3 regions of the Geobacillus sp. PK12 genome follow, and region 3 is predicted to be linked to each of the others. Evidence: riboswitches for the same ligand, from Rfam matches in the RefSeq annotation. Region 3 holds a riboswitch; each other region holds the start of a gene.
The links. A riboswitch is a leader RNA that binds a small molecule or an ion and turns the genes downstream of it on or off. The one in region 3 is predicted to bind S-adenosylmethionine.

Region 1: another riboswitch for S-adenosylmethionine. It lies ahead of metK (methionine adenosyltransferase); the one in region 3 lies ahead of mtnK (S-methyl-5-thioribose kinase).
Region 2: another riboswitch for S-adenosylmethionine. It lies ahead of ETR37_RS01145 (bifunctional homocysteine S-methyltransferase/methylenetetrahydrofolate reductase); the one in region 3 lies ahead of mtnK (S-methyl-5-thioribose kinase).

What each region holds. Positions count from the first base shown of each region.
Region 1 is NZ_SDKL01000020.1:21,268-31,341, reverse strand. It holds gene ETR37_RS08410 (tetraprenyl-beta-curcumene synthase family protein) at 1-631, opposite strand, end outside; gene ETR37_RS08405 (gamma carbonic anhydrase) at 970-1,518, shown strand; gene metK (methionine adenosyltransferase) at 1,541-2,752, opposite strand; SAM riboswitch class I at 2,882-2,996, opposite strand; gene pckA (phosphoenolpyruvate carboxykinase (ATP)) at 3,215-4,801, shown strand; gene ETR37_RS08390 (Rpn family recombination-promoting nuclease/putative transposase) at 5,478-6,428, opposite strand; gene ETR37_RS08385 (DUF2584 domain-containing protein) at 6,709-6,951, opposite strand; gene ETR37_RS08380 (alpha/beta hydrolase family protein) at 7,044-7,832, opposite strand; gene ETR37_RS08375 (ABC transporter substrate-binding protein) at 8,124-9,128, shown strand; gene ETR37_RS08370 (ABC transporter ATP-binding protein) at 9,147-9,938, shown strand; gene ETR37_RS08365 (ABC transporter permease) at 9,922-10,074, shown strand, end outside.
Region 2 is NZ_SDKL01000002.1:144,125-154,198, reverse strand. It holds gene ETR37_RS01170 (ABC transporter substrate-binding protein) at 1-892, opposite strand, end outside; gene ETR37_RS01165 (ABC transporter permease) at 893-1,696, opposite strand; gene ETR37_RS01160 (ABC transporter permease) at 1,693-2,502, opposite strand; gene ETR37_RS01155 (ABC transporter ATP-binding protein) at 2,499-3,560, opposite strand; gene ETR37_RS01150 (ABC transporter ATP-binding protein) at 3,683-4,333, opposite strand; gene ETR37_RS19010 (hypothetical protein) at 4,525-4,695, opposite strand; SAM riboswitch class I at 5,003-5,105, shown strand; gene ETR37_RS01145 (bifunctional homocysteine S-methyltransferase/methylenetetrahydrofolate reductase) at 5,177-7,024, shown strand; gene metH (methionine synthase) at 7,017-10,074, shown strand, end outside.
Region 3 is NZ_SDKL01000002.1:326,055-336,128, forward strand. It holds gene ETR37_RS02120 (PAS domain-containing sensor histidine kinase) at 1-1,119, shown strand, start outside; gene ETR37_RS02125 (methylated-DNA--[protein]-cysteine S-methyltransferase) at 1,109-1,603, shown strand; gene ETR37_RS02130 (ABC transporter permease) at 1,991-3,004, opposite strand; gene ETR37_RS02135 (sugar ABC transporter ATP-binding protein) at 2,946-4,496, opposite strand; gene ETR37_RS02140 (sugar ABC transporter substrate-binding protein) at 4,493-5,653, opposite strand; gene mtnA (S-methyl-5-thioribose-1-phosphate isomerase) at 5,640-6,707, opposite strand; gene mtnK (S-methyl-5-thioribose kinase) at 6,777-7,967, opposite strand; SAM riboswitch class I at 8,106-8,274, opposite strand; gene ETR37_RS02155 (carbon-nitrogen family hydrolase) at 8,369-9,181, opposite strand; gene ETR37_RS02160 (pyridoxal phosphate-dependent aminotransferase) at 9,279-10,074, shown strand, end outside.

The DNA of each region.
Region 1 (10,074 bases), on a different contig from region 3:
CATACCATTCCATCGGCGGCAAGGCGTCTTTGTATTGCGCGAACCATTTCTCCAGCCGCGGCACCCGATCGCTCGCTTCGACATGTTTATGCACTTGCAAGTCGCAATAATATCCGGCCAATTCATGCAAAAATGGGGCGATCGTCTCATAATGGCGCACCGTCTCGAGCACCTCTTGGCACGTGCGGACGAGCGCCGGCAAATAGCCGCCGTCTTCCTGTTCGCGGCGATGGCGGTAATAGTTCGACGGCTCCGCGCCGATCGTCAAAGCGTCCGGCATCGAATCGTGCAAGGCGCGAAAGTCGAGCGGATCGAGCGAGGTGCTGCGGTCGCACAAATTATCCAAATAATCGCTGATCGTCTGGTAAGCCACGATAAAGCGGATGCAATCCTCCATGTTTTCTCCGGCCAAGAGCGCCAAAATGGAGCCGCCTTCGCAATGGAACGTTTTCGAAGCGATGCTCGCCAAGGCCTGGCGCCGCAATTCCGGGTCGGGAATGCGCTCGGCCTGGCGCCGCCAATAGGCAAGCTCGCGGTGGACAAGCGGAAGCACGTCACGATACACCATTTTCATCAAGGCGATGGGGTTTTTCGGAATGTTCAATCGGCTCACCTCAGGTGCAAACACCATGGTCTCGTCTCCTAGCATTTCCATCTTATCAGCAACCAAAATCGTTTCGCGTCTGAACAGCCTGCGATCTCGTCTTCCAGTATTGCCATCAATGCGGCCGGGGCAAACCATAAAAGGGTTGGCGATGGAATGAAAAAACCGCTCAACAACGGTTCTTCTCACGTTGAGAAGCTTTGTGAAATCGGATCTTCTTTCCCGATCCCAACCACTCATCGGGCGAAACGAAACGTTTTTCACCAATCCCGATCAGGCGCGCTCACTTTCGTTGGCGATTTGGACGCAGCGTTGTACAATACATGGTGAACGATCGATTTTGCAGCAGAAAGGAACGAACGCCCATGATTTACCCATACAAAGGCAAAACGCCGCAAATTGCCGCCTCCGCCTTTATCGCCGACTATGTGACGATCACCGGCGATGTCGTGATCGGCGAAGAGACGAGCATTTGGTTCAATACCGTCATTCGCGGCGATGTGGCGCCAACGGTGATTGGCAACCGGGTCAATATTCAAGATAACTCAATTTTGCATCAAAGTCCAAACAATCCGCTTATCATTGAAGACGGTGTAACAGTCGGCCATCAAGTCATTTTGCACAGCGCCATCGTTCGCAAAAACGCGCTCATCGGCATGGGCTCGATCATTTTGGACCGCGCGGAAATCGGGGAAGGCGCGTTTATCGGCGCCGGCAGTTTAGTGCCGCCGGGCAAAAAAATTCCGCCCAACACGCTCGCCCTCGGCCGGCCGGCGAAAGTCGTCCGCGAACTGACGGAAGACGACATCCGTGAAATGGAGCGCATACGCCGCGAATATGTCGAGAAAGGGCAGTATTACAAAGCGCTGCAGCAACAGCGGACATCGTGCGCCAACAAAAAAGAGCTGCCGTGATCAGGCAGCTCTTTTTCTTTCATCACTTGTCCGCCAACGCCAGCGCTTGTTCTTTCAACAAGGCGGCTTTGTCGGTGCGCTCCCACGGCAGGTCGATGTCCGTACGCCCAAAATGGCCGTAAGCAGCCGTCTGTTTGTAAATCGGGCGGCGAAGGTCGAGCATTTTGATGATGCCCGCCGGGCGGAGATCGAAGTTGTTGCGCACGACCTCAATCAAAATGTCTTCCGACACTTTGCCGGTGCCGAACGTATCGATCGAAATCGAAACTGGGCGGGCGACGCCGATCGCGTAGGCAAGCTGCACTTCGCATTTGTCGGCCAGTCCTGCCGCGACGATGTTTTTCGCGACATAGCGGGCCGCATACGCCGCCGAGCGGTCGACTTTCGTCGGATCTTTGCCCGAGAACGCGCCGCCGCCGTGGCGGGCGTAGCCGCCGTACGTATCGACGATGATTTTGCGCCCCGTCAACCCAGCATCCCCTTGCGGACCGCCGATGACAAACCGTCCTGTCGGGTTGATGAAATATTTCGTGTTCTCATCAAGCAGCTCTGCGGGCACGACCGGCTTGATGACCTGTTCTTTAATGTCGCGCTCGATTTGCTCTTGCGTAATTTCCGGATGGTGCTGCGCGGAAACGACGATCGTATCGACGCGCACCGGTTTGCCGTTTTCATCGTATTCGATCGTCACTTGCGTTTTCCCGTCCGGCCGCAAGTACGGCAAGACATCCGTTTTGCGCACTTCCGCCAATCGGCGCGCCAAGCGGTGCGCAAGCGAAATCGGCAACGGCATCAATTCTTCCGTCTCATTGCAGGCGAACCCAAACATCAATCCTTGGTCGCCGGCGCCAATCGCTTCAATTTCCTCGTCAGTCATCTGACCTTCGCGCGCCTCAAGCGCCCGGTTCACCCCCATCGCAATGTCCGGCGATTGTTCGTCAATCGACGTCAGCACCGCGCACGTATCGGCGTCAAATCCGTATTTGGCGCGCGTGTAGCCGATCTCCCGGACCGTATCGCGGACGATGCGCGGAATGTCCACGTATGTTGATGTCGTGATTTCCCCGCTCACGAGCACCAGCCCGGTCGTGACGCTCGTTTCGCAGGCGACGCGGGCGTTCGGATCTTTTTCCAAAATGGCATCCAAAATGGCGTCAGAAATTTGGTCGCAAATTTTATCCGGATGTCCTTCCGTCACAGACTCTGAAGTAAACAAGCGGCGTTTGGCTGACATTCGGTTTGTTTCCTCCTCTTGGCATAATGTGGCAACACGGAACTCATTTCCCTTTTTCCCTTCGCAATATAAAAAACCTTTCCTGTAACGGCTGAGGAAAGGTCATGGCAATCGTATTGCTTCCTTTCACTCTTATCGTTCAAGGACTGCGCCTTGCCACAGGTTAGCACCATTTCACACATGTACAGTTGTGACGGTTGCTGGGCTTCATCGGGCCTGTCCCTCCACCGGCTCGGGATAAGAGTATCCGTTCAATGACTTATCTTATCGCAATGGAATCGGCAAAGTCAACTATCAAAATTCATTTTTTATCATTTCCAGCCGAGAAAATTCTTTCCTCAAGGAAATCGACACATTGGGCAAAATAAAGTTTGAAAAACCCACACAATTAGTATGGACTATTAATAAAAATGTGTTATACTATTTTCAAGAGTGATTTCAAAAAGAAGGCAGGTTTTGAATATGGGGATCGCAAACATGACGAATAAGCTTGATGTATTGCTGCAAAAACCGTACGTGCATCATCAACTGTCCGTCGCCGAGCTCGTCGAGAAAGTCCTGCAGCGGAACGAAGGACGGCTGACGCACACCGGAGCCGTCGCGGTCACGACCGGCAAGTACACAGGGCGGTCGCCGAAAGACAAATACATCGTCGAAGAACCGTCAACGAAGCAAACGATCGACTGGGGAGCGGTCAACCAGCCGATGTCTCCGGAGACGTTTGATAAACTGTACGACAAAGTGCTCGACTATTTAATGAAGAAAGATGAACTGTTCGTGTTTAAAGGCTTTGCCGGCGCCGATCCGAAATACCGGCTGCCGATTCAAGTCGTCAACGAATTCGCCTGGCACAACTTGTTCGTCCATCAGCTGTTCATTCGGCCGAACGCCGAAGAGCTCGCCGTGCATGAGCCGCAATTCACCGTCATTTGCGCGCCGAACTTTAAAGCCGACCCGAAAGTCGACGGCACGCGCTCGGAAGCGTTCATCATCATCTCGTTTGAACGGCGCACCGTGTTGATCGGCGGCACCGAGTATGCCGGCGAAATGAAAAAATCGATTTTCTCGGTGATGAACTATTTGCTGCCGGAACAAGGCATCCTGCCGATGCACTGCTCGGCCAACGTCGGCCAGGAAGGCGACGTCGCCCTCTTTTTCGGCTTGTCGGGAACGGGAAAAACGACGCTCTCGACCGACCCGAACCGCCGCTTGATCGGCGATGATGAACACGGCTGGTCAAGCCGCGGTATTTTCAACATCGAAGGCGGCTGCTATGCGAAATGCATCAACCTATCGCGCGAGAAAGAGCCGCAAATTTTTGACGCCATCGGCTTCGGCGCGGTGCTCGAAAACGTCGTCCTCGATGACGCGACGCGGGTGCCGAATTACGACGACGGCACGCTGACGGAAAACACGCGCGCCGCCTACCCGCTTCAGGCGATCCAAAACATCATCGACCCGAGCGTCGCCGGCCATCCGTCCACGATCGTGTTTTTGACGGCTGATGCGTTCGGCGTCCTGCCGCCGATCAGCAAGCTGACGCGCGAACAAGCGATGTACCATTTCTTAAGCGGCTACACAAGCAAGCTCGCCGGCACCGAACGCGGCGTCACCGAACCGGAAGCAACGTTCTCAACGTGCTTTGGCGCACCGTTTTTGCCGCGCCCGGCCGTCGAATACGCGGAAATGCTCGGGCAAAAAATCGCCGAACACAACGTCCGCGTCTTTTTGGTCAACACCGGTTGGACAGGGGGGTCGTACGGCGTCGGCAGCCGCATGAAGCTCGCCTACACCCGGGCGATGGTGCAAGCCGCCGTCGAAGGGGAGCTCGACAACGTCGAAACAGTCAAAGATCCGATTTTCGGCCTCGCCATCCCAACCCGCGTCCCCGGCGTGCCGGATGACGTCCTGCAGCCGCAAAACACATGGGCCGACAAACAAGCATACGAACAAAAAGCAAAAGAGCTGGCGCAAAAATTCCGCGCCAACTTCCAAAAATTCGCCCACATCGATCCGTCCATCGAAAAACTCGGCGGACCGCTCGTGTAACAAGAACACGGCCGGACAGGGTATTCCCTGTCCGGCTGTTTTTTATTTCTTTCCGTTGCTTTGGGCCTCCCATTTCGCCTCCTTCCCACGAAAATCGGGAGGATTTTTTCATTCCGATGCCGAACAAATCCTTGACAAACAAGGGAAGTTGTGGTAATAAAAAATAGACTCTGCACAAGAATAAGGGGGAGGCTTCCATTGCTTCAGTATATCCATTCGCCTTTAGGAAATTGTTGAAAATCCATCCGCTTTCCTTCGCCCCCTTGCTTGGGGGCGCGACAAAGAGCGCGTTTTATCAAAAACTGAAGAGCTGGCTTTTGGTTCGTGTTTACGATTCCATCACCAATCGTTTCGATGATCAAAGAGAGGATTGAGGAGGAGAAATCACGGGAACTATTTTGTGAGCTCCCTCTGTAAATGATCACTTTATTTCAGAACAAAGCAAAGGAATCAGTCTTGCTTCATCATATGGCAGAGTGCAAACCGAAGGATTGTTTGCGCTCCTGCCTTTTCAACATTAGAATCAAAACGCCAATCGGGACGATGAACGTCACCGACAAATTCTGTCAATAGACTTTACCCTCGATGGCCGTAAGGTTCGAACGCATAAAATGATTGTCGTCGATCCCCCGGGGTTTTGGCACGATTGGGGGTCGACGACAATGCGAAGGCGGGTTTACTTCTTCAGCTGTTCAATCTTTTCCGCCGGCAACCCGGTCAGCTCGTGGATCGTGTCGACATCGTACCCTTTCGCCAACATTTTCTTCGCGATGTCGATTTTCCCTTCCTCGATCCCTTTTTGGCGTCCCTGTTCAATCCCTTGCTTCATCCCTTGCTTTATTCCTTGTTTCAACCCTTGTTCGATTCCTTGTTTGACTCCTTGTTGAATGCCTTTCTCGATTCCCCGCTGTTCGTATGAGATGATGAGCTCCATCACTTGTTTCGCTTCCTTCGTCTCCATTTGGCTCACCTCGTTTCGCAGTTGGATTTCCTCCGCTTCGGACAACCGCAAATACGTTTCAAAAAACCCAAACAACAGCCGCTGCTTCGCCTCATCGAGCTCGAGGCGGACTAGGATGCGCAAAAACTCCTTTTTCACTTCCACCTTCTCGCTTTCATTATACCCCATTTTGCTTAACAAGGCGGCGGCAACCGGATTGTCACGGCGGATGTACTCGCGCCACGGCAGTTTGCGCAGTTCCACCGTCAGAAAGCGGAAGTCAAGAACCATCAAAAATGGAAATTGAATCATCAATGAGGAAGGTTCGTCGCGGCGTTCGTCGTAGCTGAAAATGGCGATCGGGAGGATGCGGCGGCGGTGTTTTTGAAACAAGCGGCTGAAGTAGAGGAACATTCGCTCGGGGAACGTCCGCTGCTTATAGCTTTGATGTTCGACGTGAACGATGACGAGCCCGTCCTCCCCTCTTACCTTTGTTTCGACCAACAAGTCGACGCGGTGCTTTTCCCCAGCTGTCACGTCGGTGAACAGCTCTTCGGAGAGAAAGGAAAGATGATGGATGTCGATGTGCTCGTACACGTCAGGAAAGAAAAGAAGCAAAAAGTCTTCGAAAAACGTCGACAGCAGCTCCTTGAACAACCGGTCGTGATCGATTCGCTTTTTCGCCACGTTTTCCCTCCTTGCGGCATCGAATTCATCGTATGATATTCGCTCTCCGCGGCCAAACTCCTTCTCCTCCCCCCTACTTTTTTTATGGTATGATCAAACGTCGCACAGGAAGTCCTCAAGCAAAGGCTATTTTTATGCTTGTCTGAATCGGCCTGACGCCACAAGTTAACTATAGACGGAAAAAACTTGAGCCAAGAGCGCAAACCGTTCTTCCGTTTGCGCTCCTGTCCGATGAACCCGTTCAGCTCTCATTCAGCCGCTTCGTGGTGTGCAGCCTCGTTCAATTCGTCGAATACAGGCTGACGAGCTCATACGTCACCGTCGTCCGGCTGTCTTTCCACTCAAGCTTTCTCACGACCGCAACGCCGCTCGCTTCGCTTTGCACCGTCCGGCGCACTTCAAGCGGCACGTCAAGCGGATACAAGCGGTATCCTTCTTTTTCCAACACAAACACATTTCCTTGAACGCGCTGTTCCTTTCCTTTTGTCACAATGACCGTCTGCAGCTCCATCGGCATGCCCATATGATTCCAACCTCCTTGGCACCCCATCGATTCGTTGGCGGCCGCGCCGCCACCCGAGCGGCGCGCGCAGCCGCCCCTCTAGTTGTATCGTATCACATTGTCAGCTGTTGTTTCATCCATTCCGTGAGCCTTTGCACCGTCTCGCGATTGGCTTGCGGCGGAAAATAGTGGGTGAACTCAGGGAAGTACCAAGCCGTGACCGGTTTGCCGAGCTGCTTCAGCCGCCGCTCAAGCCGATAGGCGTGCTCAATCGATACGTTCTCATCGCGCCCGCCGTGGATGATGAGCACCGGGGCTTGGAGCCGCTCGAGATAATAAAGCGGGGTTCGATGCCGGTAGCGCTCCGGGCATTTGTTCGGCGTCCCGCCGATGACGCGCTTCATCATTCGCCGCAAGTCAGGCCGCTCCCAATACGTAAGCTCCAGATCCGCCACCCCTCCCCAGACCGCCACCGAACAGACCCCCTCGGCCATTAGGGCGGCATGGAGCGCCATCGCCCCGCCGCGGGAGAAGCCGAACATGTGAACGCGCCCGGGATGGACGAGCGGATGGCGGCGAAGGAGATAAAACCCAGCAAGCGCGTCATAACGGTCGTCGCCGGCGAAATCTTCGTTTCCTTCTCCGCCCCCATTGCCGCGGTAAAGCGGAGCGAAGACGACAAACCCTTGCGAAGCGAATTGGACAAGGCGCGGCACTCGCACCTGCCCCACATTTTTAATCCCGCCGCGCAAATACAAGAAGCCGTCATACACCTTATTTTGTTTCGGCGCCGCTAAAAATCCTTTCACCTTCAGCCCTTGGGACATATAGGTGACAAAGAACACATCGATTCCCGGATGCGGCGACGGAAACCGGTATTGGTCGATGATGTCCCCGTCCATACGCCTGCCTCCTTCCTATGCGAAAACAGATGATGCGAACCACCCGTCATCATCCCCCAACGCCTTCTTTCATTAGGACAAGTGGGGATGTCCGACTGCCTCGCCGCTCTTGCATGCCTCCCCTTGGCCGAGCGTCATCTTGAAAAAGCCCTGGAGCGCGAGGAGCGTCCCGACCGCCGCCCGTTCTCGGCTGACCGCCCATTTTTTCTAGGCATTCACACATTTTTGCTGCGTGCATACGATAAGGTGAAACCACGGTTTACCGCATGCGAACCAAGGGGGTTAACGAACATGAAAAAATGGGCCGTATGGTTATGCTCGCTTCTCTTGCTTTTGCCGCTTTCCGCCTGCACGAATGACGGGGGCCAAAGCGAAAAGCCGCTCAAAAAAGTGCGGCTCGCCGAAGTGACGCACTCGATTTTTTACGCGCCGCAGTACGTCGCCCTGGCAAAAGGCTTCTTTCAAGAAGAGGGGCTGGATGTCGAACTGACGACGACATGGGGCGGCGACAAAACGATGACGACGCTGCTTTCCGGCGGCGCGGACATCGCCCTTGTCGGCTCGGAAACATCCATTTATGTCTATGCGCAAGGGACGGACGATCCGGTCATCAATTTCGCGCAGCTCACGCAAACCGACGGGACGTTTCTTGTTTCCCGCGAGAAAATCGACCACTTTACATGGGAGATGCTGAAAGGAAGCACGTTCCTCGGCCAACGGAAAGGCGGCATGCCGCAAATGGTCGGCGAGTTTGTGCTGAAAAAACACGGCATTGACCCGCATCAAGATTTGAAGCTGATCCAAAACGTTGATTTCGCCAATATCGCCAACGCCTTTGCGAGCGGGACGGGCGATTTCGTCCAGCTGTTTGAACCGACGGCGAGCATTTTTGAACAAGAAGGAAAAGGCTATATCGTCGCTTCATTCGGCACCGAATCCGGGCGCGTGCCGTACACGTCGTATATGGCGAAACGAAGCTACATCAAAGCGAACAAAGACGTCATTGAAAAATTTACGCGCGCGATCTACAAAGCGCAGCAATGGGTCGAATCGCACAACGCCGCCGAGATCGCGAAAGCTATTCAGCCGTATTTCAAAGACACCGATTTGGCTTTGATCGAAAAAGTCGTCGACCGGTACAAAAGCCAAGGGACCTACGCGACCGATCCGATTTTGGATGAAGAAGAATGGAACCACTTGCAAGACATTATGGCCGAAGCCGGCGAGCTGCCGAAGCGCATCCACGTTGACACGCTTGTTGATTCGTCGTTTGCCAAAAGCGCGATGAACAAGTGACGAAAGCGGGTGAACGAAATGTTTCTTGTCATCGACCGCCTCTCGCACACGTATTTGACAAAAACGACCGCTGTCACTGCACTCGATGATGTGTCGCTGTCCGTCGAGAAAGGGGAGTTCGTCTCCTTTCTCGGCCCTAGCGGCTGCGGCAAAACGACGCTGCTTTCGATCATCGCCGGATTGATCGAACCAACGGAAGGGGCGGTGCTCATAGAAGGCGAACCGCTCTGGTCGGGCGGATCGGACGCCCAAACGGCGCGGCGTGCGGTCGGCTACATGCTTCAGCAAGACTACCTATTCCCTTGGAAAACGATCGAGGAAAACATTTTGCTCGGACCCCACATCACGGGAACGTTGACGCCGGAAACGAAAAAGCGGGCGCTCGCCCTGCTCGCTGAGATCGGCCTTGGCGGCGTCGAGTCGTATTACCCGAGCCAGCTGTCCGGCGGCATGCGCCAGCGCGCGGCGCTTGTGCGCACGCTCGCGACTGATCCGAAACTGTTGTTGCTCGACGAGCCGTTTTCCGCCCTCGACCAGCAGACGAAGCTGAAATTGGAAGAGCTCGTCTGGGCGACGCTGCGGCAATACGAAAAAACAGCCGTCTTGGTCACCCATGACATCGAAGAAGCCATCGCCATGAGCGACCGCATTTTCTTGTTTTCACCGCGCCCTGGGCGCCTTGTGCGGACGTTTGTCATCCCGGATGAACTGCGCGGCCGCCCGCCGCTTGCCGCCCGCCAGCATCCGGCGTTTTCGCCATTGTTCCAATCCATTTGGAAGGAGATGGAGGACCTTGAAGCCGCTCCATGATCGCATCGAATCGCTGCACCGTGAATACCTCGCCGCATTGCGCAAAGAGCGGCGGGTGATCCGCCTTTGGCAGACGGCGCTGCTTGTCGCCTTTTTCGCCGTCTGGGAAGCGGCGAGCCGCTTCCATTGGGTCGAT
Region 2 (10,074 bases), 180 kb from region 3:
CATACTCGGCGTTTTGCGCCGCGTGTTTCGGGTCGAGCATAAAGTTGATGAACGCGTGCGCTCCTTCGATGTTTTTCGCTGTTTTCGGAATGACCATGTTGTCAAACCATAAGTTGGAGCCTTCTTTCGGCACGACATAGTCGAGCTTATCGTTTTCGGCAATGATTTCGGCCGCGTCGCCTGACCAGACGACGCCGATGGCCGCTTCCTCGTCGGCGAGAAGCAGCTTGATTTCATCGCCGACAATCGCCTTCACGTTCGGCATAAGCCGGTCGAGCTTCCGCTTCGCTTCTTGCAAATGGGCTTTGTTCGTGTCATTCAGCGAATAGCCGAGGCTGTTCAACGCCATCCCCATCACTTCCCGCGCCCCGTCGACAAGCAAAATTTGATTGCGCAAGCTTGGATCCCATAAGTCGTTCCAGCTCGTCATTCTTTTGCCGCCAAGCATCTCGCGGTTGTAGACGATGCCGACCGTTCCCCAAAAATACGGCACTGAATACCGGTTGTGCGGGTCAAACGGCAAGTTGAGAAACCGCGGTTCGATATATTGCAAATTGGGAAGCTTTCGGTGATCAAGCGGCAGAAGCAGCTTTTCCTCGATCATTTTGCTGATGGCGTAATCGGACGGAACGGCGACATCAAACGTCGCCCCGCCTTGGGCGATTTTCGCCATCATCGCCTCGTTGGAATCGAACGTTTGGTAAATCACTTTCCACCCTGTCTCTTTTTCAAACTCTCGAATGAGCGCAGGGTCGATGTAATCGCCCCAGTTGTAAACGGTCACCGTTTTGCCTCCGCCGTACCCTTCCGCTTCGTTCAACCGGTGGGTGATGAACATGAGGACGAACGCCGCGATAAACACGGCCGCAAACCCTTGGACAAGCCGTTTCACCTACTTTCGCCCCCCTATCCCGTACATTCGGCCGCCTTTTTGGCTGAGCACATAATAACCGATGACAAGCAGCATCGTAAATAAAAATAACAGCGTCGACAGGGCGTTAATGGACAGCGAAATGCCTTGGCGCGCCCGCGAATAAATTTCCACCGACAGCGTCGAGAATCCATTTCCCGTGACAAAAAACGTCACGGCGAAGTCATCGAGCGAATACGTAAGCGCCATGAAAAAGCCCGCCCATATGCTTGGCGCCAAAAACGGCAGCACGACGCTTGACAGCACTTGCCAAGGCCCTGCTCCTAAATCTCTAGCCGCATCAATCAGCGTCGGGCTCATTTCCTCGAGTTTCGGCAGCACCATCAACACGACAATCGGCACGCTAAAAGCGATATGGGACAACAGCACAGATGTAAACCCTAGTTGAATGCCAGCGATCGTAAACAACAGCAAAAACGAAGCGCCGATGATGACGTCTGGGCTGACGATCAGCACGTTGTTGAGAGCGAGAAGAGCGTTTTTCGTTCGCTGCCGCTTGACATAGTAAATGGCGAGCGCCCCGATGACCCCAAGTATGGTCGCGACCGCCGCCGACAGCAGCGCGATGACGATTGTATTCAAAACGATGATGAGCAAGCGGTCGTCGGACAGCACGTCGCGGTACCACTTCAACGTGAACGATTGAAAATCGTGCATCGTCCCGCCGCTGTTGAACGAATAATACATCAAATACACAATCGGCGTATACATCACGGCAAACACGGCTAACAGGTACACACGTCCCCACCAATGCGTCCGTTTCATCGGCTTCCCTCTTTTCTTCCACTTCCTGTCAGGCCGACGATGACCGCCATCGCGATCATTAACACAACAGCGATCGTCGCCCCCATTCCCCAGTTTTGGGTGACAAGAAAATGCTGTTCAATGGCGGTGCCGAGCGTAATGACGCGGTTGCCAGCGACAAGGCGCGTAATCATAAACAACGACAACGACGGGATGAACACCGCTTGGCAGCCGGCCTTCACCCCACTAAGCGTGAGCGGGAAAACGACGCGGCGGAACGTCGTCCACGCTGAAGCGCCTAAATCGCGGGCGGCATCGACAAGCGATGGCGGCAGCTCCTCCAGCGCGTTGAAAATCGGCAGCACCATAAACGGAATAAAAATGTACACCGACACAAACACAAAACTGAAATCGGTAAACAACAGCTGCCGCGCTCCAATGCCAAGCGTCTGCAACAGGGCGTTGGCCAGCCCGTACGTGCCGAGCAGCCCTAAAAACGCATACACCTTCAGCAGCAAATTCACCCACATCGGCAAGATGAGCAACAACAGCCATAACTGCTTGTGCCTCGTCTTTGTCAGCCAATAGGCGGTCGGATAGCCAATCAACAGCGACACAAGAGTAATCAAAAACGCGTACCAAAACGAATACGCCATCATTTTTAAATAAATGGGCGTCAACACGTTTTCATAATTCGCCACCGTCCAATGTCCGTCTATATCCAAAAACGATTCATATAATAAAAAGACGATCGGAGCGATGACAAACAACACCAACCAAATGCCATAAGGGATTAAATACCAGTTTCGCCACGCCCGTTCCGTCATGCGCCCTCATCCTCCCTTTCGACTCGCATGACGTGAATCGCTTCCGGTTCAAAACGGAGGCCGACCGTTTCCCCGACTTCCGCCTTTTTCGTCGAATGGACAAGCCATTCGTTGCCGTTTTCATCATAGCCGCAAATTTCGTAATGGACGCCGCGGAATAAGAGCGAATCGACGCGGATGACGATCTGCCCGTCTTCCGGCGCTGCGAGTTCCAAATCTTCCGGGCGGATGACGACATCAACCGGTTCGTTCGGGGCAAAGCCGCGGTCAACGCAAACAAACCGCTTGCCCGCGAATTCGACGAGGAAATCGTCGATCATGCGCCCCGACAAAATGTTCGATTCCCCGATGAAATCGGCGACGAATCGGTTGATGGGCTCGTCGTAAATGTCTTTCGGCGTCCCGAACTGCTGAATTTTCCCTTTATTCAGAACAAAAATGTAATCGGACATCGCCAACGCTTCTTCTTGATCATGCGTGACAAAAATGAACGTAATCCCTAAGCGGCGCTGCAGTTCGCGAAGTTCATACTGCATTTCCGTGCGCAGCTTCAAATCCAAGGCCGATAGCGGCTCATCCAAGAGCAACACTTCTGGCTCATTCACAATCGCCCGCGCAATCGCGACGCGCTGACGCTGGCCGCCGGACATCTCTTGAATGCGGCGGCGCTCATAGCCTTCCAAGTTGACAAACCGGAGCGCTTCGCTCACTTTTTGGCGGATGTCCGCTTCTTTCATCTTTTTCACGCGCAAGCCAAATGCCACGTTTTCAAACACATCGAGGTGAGGAAACAACGCATAGTCTTGAAAGACAGTGTTGACTTGCCGTTTGTTCGGCGGGACGTTTTGAATCGGCTTCCCGTGGAAATAAATCGTTCCTTCCGTCGGTTCGATAAACCCGGCAATCAGCCGCAAAATCGTCGTCTTCCCGCACCCTGACGGGCCAAGCAGCGTATAAAACTTCCCGCGCTCCATCGCAAAACTGACGTCATCCAATACGACCGTTCCGTCGTATTCCTTCGTCACTCGCTCGAAGCGGATGATCTCTTCCCCGTTCACTTCCAGCCCCCCGTCTTCTTGATGTTCACTATTCCTAATTAGAACATAGGAGAGTGGAAAGTGCAACGGAAAAATCCTTGATCACACGTATGAAAACTGAATTTTTCCTGAAGATCCCGCCGTCATTTTTCTATTTTATCTTCATTGTTTGGACGTGTAAGCGAGATTATGCGGGAGCCAGGGAAGCGCTCTTGATGAACGTGAGAAGCAATGAGATAAGCATGTTGACGGTCGCCTTGAATCCACTCCGCCAACCGATCGCGACTTAGCCTATCAAGGGAATTGAACGGTTCATCCATCAAATACAATTCGACCGGGCGGGCTAAAGCAATCGCAATATGCAGTTTTTGTTTTGTTCCTAATGAATACTGATCCACCGGGAGCGGGAGCATCTCCTCCATTCCAAGCAGACTGCATAATTCGTTCGCTTTGCGGACGTACTGTTGATCCAGCTTCCATAAAAGCCGGAAACATTCGATATTTTCATAACCCGTCAATTTTGAAAACATGACAGTCTCGGATGTCACATAAGACAAATGAGCGCGCATGTCGGGAAGCTGAATCGGATTGCCTTTATAAAAGGCTTGATAATGCAGCTCTCCTTTATCGAGCAATCCCGAAATAATATGCAAAAGAGTCGTTTTCCCCACTCCATTGGGGCCGGTGAGAAGCACGGTCTCCCCTGAAAAAATGGAAAATGAGAATTGCTGAAAAATCGTGGCTCCCCCATCATAGCGATACGTCAAGTTTTGCAATGAAAATAACGGTTCCATCTATTTCTTCCCCTTTTCCTGCTTGGCTCTTCACCAAAAGTTGTACTTGATTTTTTCTGAACTCTATTTACGCTTGTAAGGGAAAATCAACAAATCAGTGATTTTTTCAAATCTTTGTGCAGGAAGCTGTATTGCTTGTCAAGTACATGTTGTGGTGAAGAGCCAAAACTTTTTTCAAAAACATTCTGTGTCTATCTCATCCTTCGCACTAAACGAGAATAAACCCCGCCGTAAAGCAGCACCAATACAATAAATCCTATTTTGATGGGCATGCTGGCCGCTTTTAGGCGAAAAGCAACTCCAATCAACACAACAAGCGGCAGGCTAATCAGAATAAAATACGGCCACGACCATTGTTTCACCCACTTCACTCCTGTCTGCGATGCGGTTTCTAGTAAATTCCTTGTTAATATCATCCATTTTAATCATACACCTTGACTCTAAAAAAAAAGAGAAATCGTTCGACAATTTTGTCTTTTTTACATATTTCGACATATTTCATGCTATTGAAATGAAACAGAGATGCTTTTAAGAGCTTGGTACAAGGTAAGCGTTGATCCGAGAAATTCTTTTTTGAAATTTCCTTGCTTCACCGTATTGAATAATTTCGAAAAATACATTAAATTATATAGTAATCATCAAAACGCTGCCGAACAATTGCATACGACATTCTTATCAAGAGAGGGGGAGGGACTGGCCCGGTGAACCCTCAGCAACCTGGCCCGCGGCCAAGGTGCTAAATCCAGACAGGCGGAAGCCTGGAAGATAAGAAGAAGCGAATGAAAAGTCTTCTTCTTATAGAAGGCTTTTTTCTTTTACTACGGAGAAACGGGGGAATCGAACGTGGGATTGCTGGATGAGTTGAAAGAGCGCATTCTCATCGCCGACGGGGCGATGGGAACGCTTTTATATTCGCACGGCATTGACCGTTGTTTTGAAGAATTGAATCTATCCAATCCAGATGAAATCGTCCATATTCATGAAGCGTATATCGCCGCGGGCGCCGACGTCATTCAGACGAATACATACGGCGCCAACTATGTGAAACTCGCCCGCTACGGCCTTGAAGATGAGGTGCCGGCCATCAACCGCGCGGCGGTGCGGCTCGCCAGGCAAGCGGCGAACGGGCGGGCGTACGTGCTCGGGACGATCGGGGGGCTACGCACGTTAAACAAAAGCGTCGTCACGCTCGAAGAAGTGAAACGGACGTTTCGCGAGCAGCTGTTTGTGCTGCTGGCTGAAGGGGTTGATGGCGTGCTGTTCGAGACGTATTACGATTTGGAAGAGTTGGAGACGGTGCTTGCCATCGCCCGCAAAGAAACGGATTTGCCGATCATCGCCCATGTGTCGCTCCATGAAGTCGGCGTTTTGCAAGACGGCACGCCGCTCGCGGACGCCCTTGCCCGCCTAGAGGCGCTCGGAGCCGATGTCGTCGGACTGAACTGTCGTCTCGGTCCATATCATATGCTTCGGTCGCTCGAGGAAGTGCCGCTGCCGAAGCAGGCGTTTTTGTCGGCGTATCCGAACGCCAGCCTCCCGGATTACCGCGATGGCCGGCTTGTCTATGAGACGAACGCGGAATATTTTGAAGAGGCGGCCAAAGCGTTCCGCGATCAAGGGGTGCGCTTGATCGGCGGGTGCTGCGGCACGACGCCGAAACATATTGAGGCAATGGCAAAGGCGCTCGCCGACCGGACGCCGGTGACGGAAAAAACGGTGAAGCGGCGCACGGCATCTGTATCGGTGCAAGCCGATCGGCCCGCGCCGACTCCGCTTCCCGAGCTCGCCCGCACGCGCCGCTCGGTCATTGTCGAACTCGATCCGCCGAAGCAACTCGGCATTGACAAGTTTCTCGCTGGGGCGAAAGCGCTCCATGACGCTGGCATCGACGCGCTGACGTTAGCTGACAACTCACTTGCCACGCCGCGCATCAGCAACGCCGCTGTCGCCACGATCATCAAGGAGCGGCTCGGCGTCCGCCCGCTTGTGCATATTACATGCCGCGATCGCAATTTGATCGGCTTGCAGTCGCATTTGATGGGCTTGCATACGCTCGGCATCACCGATGTGCTCGCCATTACCGGCGACCCGTCGAAAATCGGCGACTTCCCAGGAGCAACGTCGGTGTATGATTTATCATCGTTCGATTTGATCCGCTTGATCCGCCAGTTTAACGAAGGGCTGTCGTACTCGGGCAAACCGCTTGGGCAAAAAACGAACTTCTCGATCGGCGCTGCGTTCAACCCGAACGTCCGCCATTTGGATAAAGCAGTTGAGCGAATGGAGAAAAAAATTCAATGCGGCGCCCACTATTTCTTGACCCAGCCGATTTACTCGGAAGAGAAAATCGTTGAAGTGCACGAAGCGACCAAGCATCTTGACACACCGATTTACATCGGCATTATGCCGCTTGTGAGCGCGCGCAACGCCGACTTTTTGCATCATGAAGTGCCGGGCATTACGCTCTCTGACGAGATTCGCGCCCGCATGGCCGCCTGCAGCGGTGACCCGGTGCAAGCAGCCAAGGAAGGCATCGCTATCGCCAAATCGCTCATTGACGCTGCGTTTGATTTGTTTAACGGCATTTATTTGATCACGCCGTTCTTGCGCTACGACATGACGGTCGAGCTCGTCCGCTACATTCACGAAAAAGAAGCGGCCGCCAAAGAAAGGAAGGTTGTTCATGGCTAACGTCACCTTAGAACAGCAACTGCAAAGAAAAATTCTTGTCATCGATGGCGCCATGGGCACGATGATCCAAAGCGCCAACCTATCGGCCGCCGACTTTGGCGGCGAGGCGTATGAAGGGTGCAACGAATATTTGACCCTCACCGCCCCGCATGTCATCCGCCGCATTCATGAAGCGTACCTAGAAGCCGGTGCTGATATCATTGAAACGAACACGTTCGGAGCGACACGCATCGTGCTTGACGAATATGGCCTCGGTCATTTGGCGCTTGAGCTGAACATCGAAGCGGCCAAACTCGCCAAACAAACGGCTGAGTCGTTCTCCACCCCGGACTGGCCGCGCTTTGTCGCTGGTTCGATGGGGCCGACGACGAAAACGTTGTCGGTGACAGGCGGCGCGACCTTTGAGGAACTCGTCGCCGCCTACGAAGAACAAGCGCGCGGGCTGCTGTTGGGCGGCGTCGATCTTCTGTTGCTGGAGACGTGCCAAGATACGCTGAATGTCAAAGCCGGTTTTCTCGGCATTTCGAAGGCGTTTGAAGCGGTCGGTCGCCGCGTGCCGCTCATGATTTCCGGCACGATCGAACCGATGGGCACGACACTCGCCGGGCAGGCGATCGATGCGTTTTTCATCTCGGTGCGCCATATGAAGCCGATCGCCGTCGGCTTAAACTGCGCGACAGGCCCCGAGTTTATGACCGACCATTTGCGCACGCTCGCCTCGCTCGCTGACACGGCGGTCAGCTGCTACCCGAACGCCGGTCTGCCGGATGAGGAAGGCCGCTATCATGAAACGCCGGAGATGTTGGCAGAGAAAATCCGCCGCTTTGCCGAAAAGGGATGGATCAACATCGTCGGCGGGTGTTGCGGCACGACGCCGGATCATATCCGCGCCATTGCCGAAGCGGTGCGTGATCTCCCGCCGCGGGCGATTCCGTCTTCGTTTGATGTCCACGCCGTTTCCGGCATCGAGGCGCTCATCTATGATGAAACGATGCGTCCGCTCTTTGTCGGCGAGCGGACAAACGTGATCGGCTCGCGCAAATTCAAGCGCCTCATCGCCGAAGGGAAATACGAAGAAGCGGCGGAAATCGCCCGCGCCCAAGTGAAAAACGGCGCCCATGTCATCGACATTTGCCTCGCCGACCCAGACCGCGACGAACTCCATGACATGGAGCAGTTCGTCCGCGAAGTCGTGAAAAAAGTGAAAGTGCCGCTTGTCATCGATTCGACCGACGAGCGCGTCATTGAACGCGCCCTCACCTATTCGCAAGGAAAAGCGATCATTAACTCGATCAACTTGGAAGACGGCGAGGAGCGGTTTGCAAAAGTCGTGCCGCTGCTTCATCAATACGGCGCCGCCGTCGTCGTCGGCACGATCGATGAACAGGGAATGGCGGTCACCGCCGAACGGAAGTTGGAAATCGCCTTGCGTTCGTATGACTTGCTGGTGAACCGCTACGGCGTCCCCGAGCGCGACATCATTTTCGACCCGCTCGTCTTCCCGGTCGGCACCGGCGATGAGCAATACATCGGCGCGGCGAAAGAAACCATTGAGGGCATCCGCCTCATTAAAGAGCGGCTGCCTCATTGCTTGACGATGCTTGGCATCAGCAACGTCTCGTTCGGCTTGCCGCCGGCCGGGCGCGAGGTGCTCAACTCCGTCTTTTTGTACCATTGCACGCAAGCCGGGCTCGATTACGCCATCGTCAACACCGAGAAATTGGAGCGGTTCGCCTCGATTCCGGAAGAGGAAGTGCGAATGGCTGAGGCGCTTCTTTTTGACACAAACGACGAAACATTAAACGCCTTTATCGAATTTTACCGAAGCAAAATCACCGCCGCCAAACCGGCGCAGACGAACTTGAGCTTGGAAGAGCGGCTCGCCCGCTACGTTATTGAAGGGTCGAAAGACGGGCTCATTCCCGATTTGGAAAAGGCGCTTGAGACCTACTCCGATCCGCTGTCCATCATCAACGGTCCGCTCATGGCCGGCATGGATGAAGTCGGGCGGCTGTTCAACAACAACCAGCTTATCGTCGCTGAAGTATTGCAAAGCGCGGAAGTGATGAAAGCAGCGGTCGCCTTTTTAGAGCCGTATATGGAAAAGAAAGAAGGAAGCACAAAAGGAAAAGTCATTCTCGCCACCGTCAAAGGCGATGTGCATGACATCGGCAAAAACTTGGTCGACATCATTTTAAGCAACAACGGCTACGAGGTGATCGACCTCGGCATTAAAGTCGCTCCGCAGCAACTCATTGAAGCGGTGCGCGAACATCAGCCGGACATCATCGGGTTGTCGGGCTTGCTTGTGAAATCGGCTCAACAGATGGTCGTCACCGCCCAAGACTTGCGCCAAGCGGGCATCTCGACCCCGATTTTAGTCGGCGGCGCCGCCTTGACGCGCAAATTTACCGAAAACAAAATCGCGCCCGAATACGACGGCATCGTCTTGTACGCAAAAGACGCCATGGACGGGCTCGCCCTTGCCAACCAAATCCAGCAGGGCGAGATTGACTACAAGAAAAAAGAAACGGCCGAAAGCGAGCCAACGCGGCAAACGACGGTGGTCACAGCGGTCAAATCGAACGTCTCGACCGACGTTCCCGTCTACATCCCAGCCGATCTCGAGCGCCACGTGCTGCGAAACGTGCCGCTTGACCACATTTTGCCGTACGTCAACTGGCAAATGGTGCTCGGCCACCACCTCGGCTTGAAAGGAAAAGTGAAACGGTTGCTTGAAGAGAAAGACGAAAAAGCGTTGGCGTTAAAAGCGGTCATCGACGAACTCGTCCACGAAGCGAAAGAGCGCCGCTGGATTCAGCCTGCCGGCGTCTACCGCTTCTTCCCGGCGCAAAGCGACGGCAACCGGGTTTACATTTACGATCCGACTGACGGCAAAACAGTGCTCGAGATGTTCGACTTTCCGCGCCAGCCGCGGGCGCCGCATCTTTGCCTCGCCGATTATTTGAAATCGAAAGAAAGCGGCGAAATGGATTACGTCGGTTTGTTCGCCGTCACCGCCGGGCATGGCGTCCGCGAACTCGCCCAGC
Region 3 (10,074 bases):
GCGATCGACGGGTACCACTTGACGATTTTCCGCAATGTGAGCGAGCGGCGGAAAATCGAGCGCGAGCTGCGCGAAAGCGAGCAAAAGTTCCGGAGCATTTTCGATCATGCGATGGATGGTATTTTGCTTTGGGATGCCAAGCATCGGATCATCGACGCCAATCCGGTTGTCTGCGGCATTTTTTCCGTCGAAAAGGAGGCGCTGCTTGGCCGAATGGTGGTCGAGCTCGTTCCGGAGCGGGCGCGCCGCCAGCTCAATAAGCTGCTTCAACAATGCCAACGCACCGGCGAAGCGAGCGGCGAGGTCGAATTTTTCGACGAGGGAAAAGGGAGAATTATTGAGTTTTCACTGAAAAAGGAAGTGATTCCCGGCGTCGGGATGATGATGCTGCGCGATGTGACCGAGCGCAAGGAGATGGAGCTGCAGCTGCGCAAGTCGGATACGCTCAACGTCGTCGGGGAATTGGCCGCCGGCATCGCCCATGAAATCCGCAATCCGATGACGGCGCTAAAGGGTTTCATTCAGCTGTTGCAAGGAAGCATTGACGGCGACTATTCGATGTATTTTAATGTCATTATGTCGGAATTGAAACGGATTGAGTCGATCATCACCGAGTTTCTTGTCCTGGCGAAGCCCCAGGCGGTGCAGTACAAACAAAATGATATCTGCAAAATTATGCAAGACACGATCGATTTGATCAGCGCCCAAGCGATGATGCACAACGTGCAAATCATCGCCGACTTCGAGCGCGGGCTGCCGCCGGTGTATTGCGAGCCGAATCAGTTGAAGCAAGTGTTCATCAATATTTTGAAAAACGCCATCGAAGTGATGCCAAAAGGCGGGGACATTACGGTGCGCATCACCCGCGCCGGGTGCTATGTGCGCATCTCCATCACCGACCAAGGATGCGGCATTCCAAAAGATAAAATCAAAAAGCTTGGCGAGCCGTTTTATACGACGAAAGAACGCGGCACCGGCCTCGGCTTGATGGTCAGCTATAAAATCATAGAAGAGCACCAAGGGAAAATTGAAGTGGAAAGCGAAGTCGGCGTCGGCACGACGTTCCATATCACGCTGCCGATCGAACGAATGGAAAGAGAGGACGACGATGACGATTGAATATGCAGTATACCGCTCAGAGCTGCTCGGCGACATTTACATCGCCTCCGACGGCGACGCGATTGTCAAAGTCGAGCTGTTTCCAGAAGAATGGCGCGCGTTCGCCGGCGAACATCCGGCTGTCAAAAGCCAGTCGCCGCTTCTTGAACGCGCGCTTAGGCAGCTGGATGAGTATTTCCACGGTCGACGCCAAGCATTTGACTTGCCGCTGAAGTGGAAGGGAACAGCCTTCCAAGAAGAGGTGTGGGCGGCGCTTTGCCGCATCCCATACGGCGAGACGGCGACATACGCTGACATCGCCGCGCAAATCGGCCGCCCGAAAGCGGTGCGCGCCGTCGGCCAGGCAAACCGGGCGAATGAACTGTCGATTCTCGTTCCGTGCCACCGTGTTGTCGGCAAAAACGGCGCTCTCATTGGCTATGCCGGAAGCCGCACCGATGTGAAGGCGAAGCTGTTGGAGCTTGAGCGCCGCTTACGTAGATGACGCTCTTGCGTTCGTGGAACAGGCAAAGAGTTTGGAAGGCGTTGTATGCGGATGCTGCAATGGAGCAGGCGGAAAAAGAAGCTGATGGCTTGTCTATATAGATGCAATTTGAAGCTTTACCATTTATAGCTTTTATCAAGTATTTGATCGACTGTCGGGCGACCGAACAACGCCGCTTAAAGACCCATATATGGGTCTGTGAAGCAGGTGGTTGTTCGGTCTTCCGTCACGCCAAGGCGTGACGGGGCAAGCCTGTTGCTTGCCTTCGACAGTCGAAAATGGACAAACCGCTTTTCCGTCAAGGATATGGTAAACTTCTTCGTTGCATCTATATGAAAAACGCGTCTGCCCCCGAGGATTGCCATCCACGGGGGCAGAGATCGGGCGTTATTTTTTTTGCCAATGCGACAAGGCGAGGGCGCCGACTAAAATGGCGCCTTTTATAATGTCTTGGGCGTAATACGGGACGTTCATCATCGTCAAGCCGTTCAGCAACACGCCCATTAAAATCGAGCCGAACAATGTGCCGATGACGTTCGGCTTGCCGGCGCCAAAGACGGAAAAGCCGATGTAGGCGGCGGCGACGCTGTCCATTAAAAGAGAGGCGCCGGCCGACACTTGCCCGGTGCCGATGCGCGAGGCAAGGACGATGCCGCCTAAGGCCGCAAAAAACCCGCTGATGACGTATGCATATGTCCGATAGCGGTTGACTGGGATGCCTGAGAGCCTTGCCGCCTCGCGGTTTTCCCCGGTCAAATAAAAGAGGCGGCCGGGTTTCGTGTACGTTAAAAACAGATGAGCGGCCATGACGACAAACAGCATAAGCAAGACAGAAAACGGTACGCCGAACAGCTCTCCCTGGCCGATAAATAAAAAGGAAGGAATGAATTTGCCCGGCGCCGTGCCGCCATCAGGCAGCGGCATGTCGTTGTAGATCGAAAACCCTTTCGTATAGGTGAGCTGCACGCCGTTAATGGCGTACATCGTCGCCAATGTTGCGAGCAAATCGGGCAGTTTGAATTTGACGATCAACAACGAATTAAGCAGCCCGACGGCGACGCCGAGCAACAGCGGCACGAGCAAGGTGACGAAAATTTCTTGGCGATGCAAGACAAGCGCCGCCGCACTGGCAATCGTCGCCAAGCTCACTGTCGAACCGACCGACAAATCGAAGCCGTCGACGATGAGCGAAAATGTAATGCCAATGGCCACCAAGGTGACGATGGAAATGGAACGCAAAATGTCGCTGAAGTTTTCATAGGTGAAAAACCGGTCTTGTGTCAGGCCAAAATAGGCGATTACAGCCAAAATGGCAAGCAGTGTGCCATGTTTATACAAAAATTCAAGAATGAACGGCGCCGCTTTTTTCGACGGCGGCGCGGAAACGGCTGGCTGGCTCATGGATCTCACCTCCGCTGCAATAGTAAACAAGCTGTTCATACGTCAGTTCAGCGGCCGGCAGGCGGGTGAGTAGCCGGCCGTCAGCCATGATGTAGATGGTGTCGCACACCTCAAGAAGCTCGTGAAATTCACTCGAAAAATATAGTACTGTTTTTCCTTCATCGGCGAGAGCACGGATGATGGAAAACACCTCTTGTTTGGCGTGGACATCGATTCCTTTCGTGGGCTCGTCGAATAGAAAAACACGCGCGTTTGTGTTCAGCCATTTGCCGATGACGACTTTCTGCTGGTTGCCGCCGCTCAAGTGGCGAACGACGGTGGTGCTTGACGGCGGATGAACACCTAGCGAGCGGACGAGCCCGTCGGCTTCAGCCGCTTCTTTCGCCCGGCTGATCCATTGCCAGCGCGACAGGCGGGAAAGAAGGCGGACGGTCAAGTTCGTTTTCACTGACTCGGGCAAGAACAGCCCTTGTTTGCGCCGTTCTTCCGGAATAAGACAAAGGCCGGCGGCAATCGCTTCATGCGGCGATGAAAATGTATAGCGCCGGCCGTCAAGTTGCCATTCGCCAGACGTCTTCCGGTGGGCGATGAGGCTTTCAGCGAGCTCCGTTTTGCCGGCGCCAACCAAGCCGGCGATGCCGACGATTTCGCCGCGATGGGCGTAAAGATCGACCGTCGTGCCGGTTTTTTCGATCGTGATCCCACGGACGGCAAAGGCGATGTCGCTTCCATGCGCGCGCGTTTGTTTCATGGCGGCGGCTCGCCTTGTTCCGGTCATATGAAGGACGATGTCTTCAAGCGGCAAACCGAGGGCGGAACCATGGTAGACGACGCGGCCGTCGCGCAAAATCGTCAGCCGGTCGGCGATTTCCTGCACTTCTTTCAGTTTATGAGAGATGTAAATAAAGCCGACGCCTTGCTGTTTCAGTTCCGTGATGATGGCAAACAGCCGCTTCGTTTCGGCTTCGCTCAAGGCGGCGGTCGGTTCGTCCAAAATGATGTAGCGCGCATTCGATGACAACACTTTGGCGAGCACGATCAGCTGTTTTTCATGGAGCGAGCAGTCGCGCACGAGCTTTGCCGGCGAAATGGCAAGGCCGACGCGGCGAAGCAGAGCAGCGGCCCGTTCTTTTTCCCGGCGCAGCGAGCGGATCGGCTGTTTCTTCACATCAGCGAGCTCATCAGCCGCCAAGTTTTCGTAAACGGGCAATCCTGGGAAAAGCGCCGTGTCGACCTCTTGGACGACGAAGCCGATGCCGGCTCGTTTCGCGTCAAGCGGCGACGAAAAGGTGCAGTTGACGCCATCGATCGTGATCGTGCCGGCGTCGGGAGGAATGGCGCCGGCCAAAATGTTCATGAGCGTGCTTTTGCCGGCGCCGTTCATGCCCAAAAGGGCGTGGACTTCGCCAGGACGAACGTCGAAGTCCACGCCGTCAAGCACGCGCACGGCGCCAAACGATTTTTCCATGCCCCGCATTGACAACCCGTTCATTTTTTGTTCACCTGGGCTTCCAACGTTTTCATCCACGGCGAGATGGCGACATTGGATTGCCCCCAGCCCGGGATGTATTGCGAAAGCTCATTCATCGACACTTGTTTGTCCGGAAGATCGGACCGTTTCACTAAATGCGGCTCAAGCGAGTAAATGTTCGGCGTTTTTTCTCCGGCGATTTTTTGATACGCGAACCGCACTTGGACGCGGCCGACTTCGGCTGGGTCGGTCGCCGTTGTCGCCACCCATGGGCTGTTTGGTTTTTGGATCATTTGCAAGTCTTCATCGCTCAAATCGATGCCGTACACTTTAATTTCCGTGCGCCCAGCTTGCTCGATGGCGCGCGTCGCCCCTTTGGCGAACTCGTCCCAAGTTGCGAAGACAGCGTCAATGTCGCCTTTGTTCGGGTATTTTTTCAAAATCGCTTCCATTTGCGTTTGTGTGTCCAAAGCTGTGTTGGCGCTCGCCGTGCCAAACTTGGCAATTTCTTTAATGTTCGGATAGCGTTTTTTGAACGCGTCATAAATGATATGGCGGCGTTCCATCGGGGTAAAGCCGCCGACCCAAATCGTGACGATGTTGCCTTCCCCGTTTAAGTCTTCTGCGAGCGTTTTTAATGTTTTCCAGGCGAGGCTGTAGTCGTCTTGGTCGATGACGGTGACGCCGGGAATGTTCAAATCGTTGTCAAATGCCACAACTGGAATGCCTTTGGCGACGGCTTTTTTCACCGGGCCTTCGAGCGCATCGGCGCGGCCGTGGTCAAGCAAAATGGCGTCAACATTTTGCGTAATGGCCGTCTCAACGTACGATGCCATTTTGGTTAAATCGTTGTCGGCGTTGTAAATTTGCACCTCGCCGCCGAATTTTTGCACTTGTTCTTTGACGCCGGCGATGTATTGCGATGAGAACGTGCCGATGGACAGTTGCATAATGGCGGCGATTTTCACCGGCTTTTTCAACTTTTCAGGAATGGCCGCTTGCTCGTCGCTTGTTGCCGTCGAGTGGCTGGATGTCGTTTCCGTTTTGTTGTTCGTGGTCTTGGCTCCGTTGGCTGGCTTGGAGCTCACGGCATCTTGCTCGTGTGTGCAGCCAGTCAAGATGGAGAACACGGCAAAGAAAAGAAGAAAAAGGGAAGATAAGGCCTTAAATCGTTTCATGTTGCTCCTCCTTTGTGAATAATGATGGCAGCGTTGCGTTGTAATTGCCGCGAATGATGCCTTTTTCGGTAATGATCGCGGTAATGAGTTCGTTTGGCGTTACGTCAAACGCCGGATTGTATACGTTGACGCCTTCCGGGGCGATGCGTACGCCGGCGATGTGGGTCACTTCATCCGGATGGCGCTCTTCGATCGGGATGTCCGCACCTGTTTTCGTCGTCAAATCGATCGTGGACAACGGCGCAGCGACGTAAAACGGAATGTCAAACGACTTCGCGAGCAAGGCCAGGCCGAACGTGCCGATTTTGTTCGCCGTATCGCCGTTTTGCGCGATCCGGTCGGCGCCGACGATGATGGCGCCAATGCCTTTCGCCTTGATCGCTTGCGCTGCCATGTTGTCGGTGATGAGCGTCACATCAACGCCCGCTTGTATCAGTTCCCAAGCGGTCAGGCGCGCCCCTTGCAACACCGGCCGCGTCTCGAGAGCGTAAACGGATAGTTCAATTCCTTTTTCTTTCGCCAAATAAAACGGGGCGAGCGCCGTTCCGTAGCGGGCGGTGGCGATCGAGCCGGCGTTGCAGATCGTCATCACCCGATCGCCCGGACGAAAGAGCGACAACGCGTATTCGCCGATGCGGCGGCACACATCCTCATCTTCCACTTGAATGCGAATCGCTTCGTGGACGAGCGTCGTTTTGGCCTCGTTGACGGAAAGGGCGTCGGCCGCAGCGGTGACGAGCCGATCGAGCGCCCAAAACAAGTTGACGGCAGTCGGCCGGGCACTGGCTAGGTAGTCACGATCTCGTTTCAAGCGACGGCGGAATTCATCGACCGACTCGGTGTCATAGCTCGAAGCGGCGAGCGCCAAGCCATAGGCGGCAGTGATGCCGATCGCCGGCGCGCCGCGCACTTTCAGCGTGGCGATCGCGTCATATACGTCTTCAATGGTGTGCAAGTCGATATATTCCGTGACTGTTGGAAGTTTTTGTTGGTTTAAAATCGTCACATGCGTCTCGCGCCATTCGACTGAGCGCGGGATGGCAAATGTGCTCATTGCTGTCTTCCTTTCTTTTGGCGTTGTTCGTTTGTCCGGCCCGTCGCCGGCGGGCCGGATCGAATGGCATTACTGCTTGGTTTCGGCGAGCAGCCGGCGGAAGCCATCCGTTCCTGTCAGCTCAGCCCGCTCAATGATCAAGCGGCGGCCGAGGCGGAGCGCATGCCGTTTGGCAACAAGCCGTTCATCTTTGTGCTCGATGCCGTCAAGGTCCGCCACATGGGCGAGGCCGATCGTCCGGCGGATGACTTCGCAGCCGGCAAAGCCGACAGCATCGATGAACGCGTGCCGGAGCACGTCCTCGAGCAAGCCCGGCGTCGCGGCGTACGTTTCCACGCTCTCGGTGCGCCAAAGGTTTGAGAACACGGACGCAAAGACGTCCCATGTCCGGTCGATGTGGTCAAAGAGCGGTTGGCGCTCTAATTCAGAGCGGGACAACGCATTTAACAGCAAATTGGCGAAAAATTGGCCAAGGTCAAACCCGATCGGACCGTAAAAGGCGAATTCTGGGTCGATCACTTTCGTTTCGTCGGCGCTTACGAAAATGCTGCCGGTATGCAAATCGCCATGCAAGAGCACATCGGCTTCGGTTAAAAACTTGCGCTTCAGCTTTGCTGCTTCTAGGTGGAGTCGGTCATCGCGCCAAAGCGCTTCAACGTCTGGGCGCAATTCGTCTTCAAAGTTGTTCGTTTCGTGGTCAAAAAACGGGTCGGTGAAGACGAGGTCTTCGGTAATTTTGCACAGTTCCGGATTGACGAAGCTTTGCGCCAATTTCTTTTTCTCTTGCTGGTTCATGCCGAAGTCAGACGTATAAAATGCCGTTTTGGCGACAAACTCGCCGATATGCTGGGACAAAAGCGGATACGTTTTCCCTTCGATCAGCCCTTTGCGGGCGATTTGCAAACGGGATAAGTCTTCCATCACCGTAATGGCGAGCGATTCGTCAGAATAGTAGACTTTCGGCACGTATTGCGGCACATAGCTCGCAAACGTGCGCAGCGCGTTGCTTTCGATGACGGCGCGCTTTAACGTAAGCGGCCAGCTTTCGCCGACCACTTTGGCGTACGGCAACGCTTGTTTGATGATGACGCCTTGCTTTGTTTCTTGGTCGACGATATGAAACACTAAGTTCAAGTTGCCGTCGCCGATCTCGCGGCACAAAAGAGGCGCCCCGTCGCGGAATAAGCCGAGGCGGACAGCGAGAGATACCGCCTTCGGTTCGGTCAGCGGTTCGTAAACCGATGTTTGAACAGTGGTCATTGCCTTGTTCCCCCTTTTTTCATTTCGCTCGTTTTCAAATGCCGGTTCTGACGCGCGCTAAAACTCGGCGTTTCCGGCAAATGAAAAAGCCTCTTTCGCATACGGAAAGAGGCTTGAAGATTCATTCGTTCTTCGCGCCTCTTATCTTTCAGAAAGACATCGGTCTTTCTGTTGGACTTAGCACCGTGCCCTGCGGAAGCATGACGCTTCCGGCGCCGCCCTTGGCGTGCGCCCTATCTCACGATAGTATTACGGTCGGTTGCTGGGCTTCATTGGGCCAATTCCCTCAGCCAACTCTTGATAAGAGTACCGATTTCTTGTATTCAGTTTCGGGAATTTTCACGATGTTCTCAATTGTTTGGTTGCTTGATTCGAATGATACATGGTCGGCCAATCGATTGTCAATACGTTTTGAAAAAATTTTTTGCCGTTTCATAGTCGTGCGGCCGGCGGTCGGCAAACACCGGGATGCGCGCGCGGACGTCCGCAACGAGCGCGGGATCGATGTCGGCCGAGAGAATGCCCGGCTTCTCGTCCGCCTCGGCGATCACTTCGCCCCATGGGTCGATGACGAGCGAATGGCCGGCAAAGACGTTGTTCGGGTCGCGGCCAGCCCGGTTGCAGGCGACGACGTAGCATTGGTTTTCAATCGCCCGCGCCATCAAGAGCGTCCGCCAATGGTGCAGGCGGGGAAGCGGCCATTCGGCGACGACAAACAGCACTTCCGCCCCAGCCAAAGCATGGGCGCGAATCCACTCCGGAAAGCGGATGTCATAGCAAATGACCCCGGCGCATGAAAGCCCGTCGAGCGAAAACAAGCCTAAGCTGCTTCCCGGCTGCAAATACAAATGTTCATCCATCAATTGGAACAGATGGAGTTTGCTATATTCGCTGACGATTTGACCGTTCCGGTCGGCCACGATCATCGTGTTCGTCACGCCGGTTGTTGTTTTTTTAGCGACCGAGCCGGCGACGAGATGGATGCTGTGTGCTTGCGCTAGGCGGGAGGCGAACGCTTTGGCCCGTTCGGCGCCTTCGTCGGCAATCTCATCTAGGCGCGTCAAATCGTAGCCGGTCGTCCATAATTCCGGCAGCACGATGATATTCGCGCCGTCCTTGACGGCCGATTCAATGGCGCTTTCCGCGCGCCGTTCGTTTTCGTTCGGGTCGCCAAACGCAATATCAAGCTGGAGGCAGGCGATGCGGATCGTCATGAGTTTTCACCTCGAAAAAATTTTGCTTTACATTTTGCTTTTTACGATATATGATGTTGCACTAGAATTTCAAGAATTTTTTAAGAAGGTGTGGGCGATGACGATGGAAATTCCTTTTTCCGAGTTGCTTGAGCAGCTGCCAAAGCAATTTTTCGCCTCGCTTGTCGCAAAAGTCGGGGAGAAAATCAAGGCCGGATGCGACGTGATCAATTTAGGGCAAGGCAACCCGGATCAGCCGACGCCAAAGCATATCGTTGAGGCGATGCAGCGGGCGGCGGCTAATCCGAAATACCATAAATATTCGCCGTTTCAAGGCTACTTCTTTTTGAAAGAAGCCATCGCCGCGTTTTACGCGCGTGAATACGGGGTGAACATCGATCCAGACCGCGAAGTCGCCATTTTGTTCGGCGGCAAGGCCGGGCTTGTCGAGCTGCCGCTTTGCCTCGTCAACCCGGGCGATGTGGTGCTGGCCCCGGACCCGGGCTATCCGGACTATTGGTCGGGGATCGCGCTTGCCCGCGCGCGGATGGAAATGATGCCGCTTGTTGCGGAAAACGGTTTTTTGCCGGACTATGAAGCCATTCCGGCGGCAGTGGCCGACCGAGCGAAGCTCATGTTTTTAAACTATCCGAACAATCCGACCGGCGCAACGGCGACAAAGGAATTTTTCGCGGAGACGGTGGCGTTTGCCGCCAAGCACGGCATTGCCGTCGTGCACGATTTCGCTTATGGGGCGATCGGCTTTGACGGCCGGAAACCGGTCAGCTTCCTGGAAGTCGATGGGGCGAAAGACGTCGGCGTCGAAATTTATACGTTTTCGAAAACATACAATATGGCCGGCTGGCGTGTGGCGTTTGCCGTCGGCAACGAGCGGATCATTCGGGCGCTTGAGC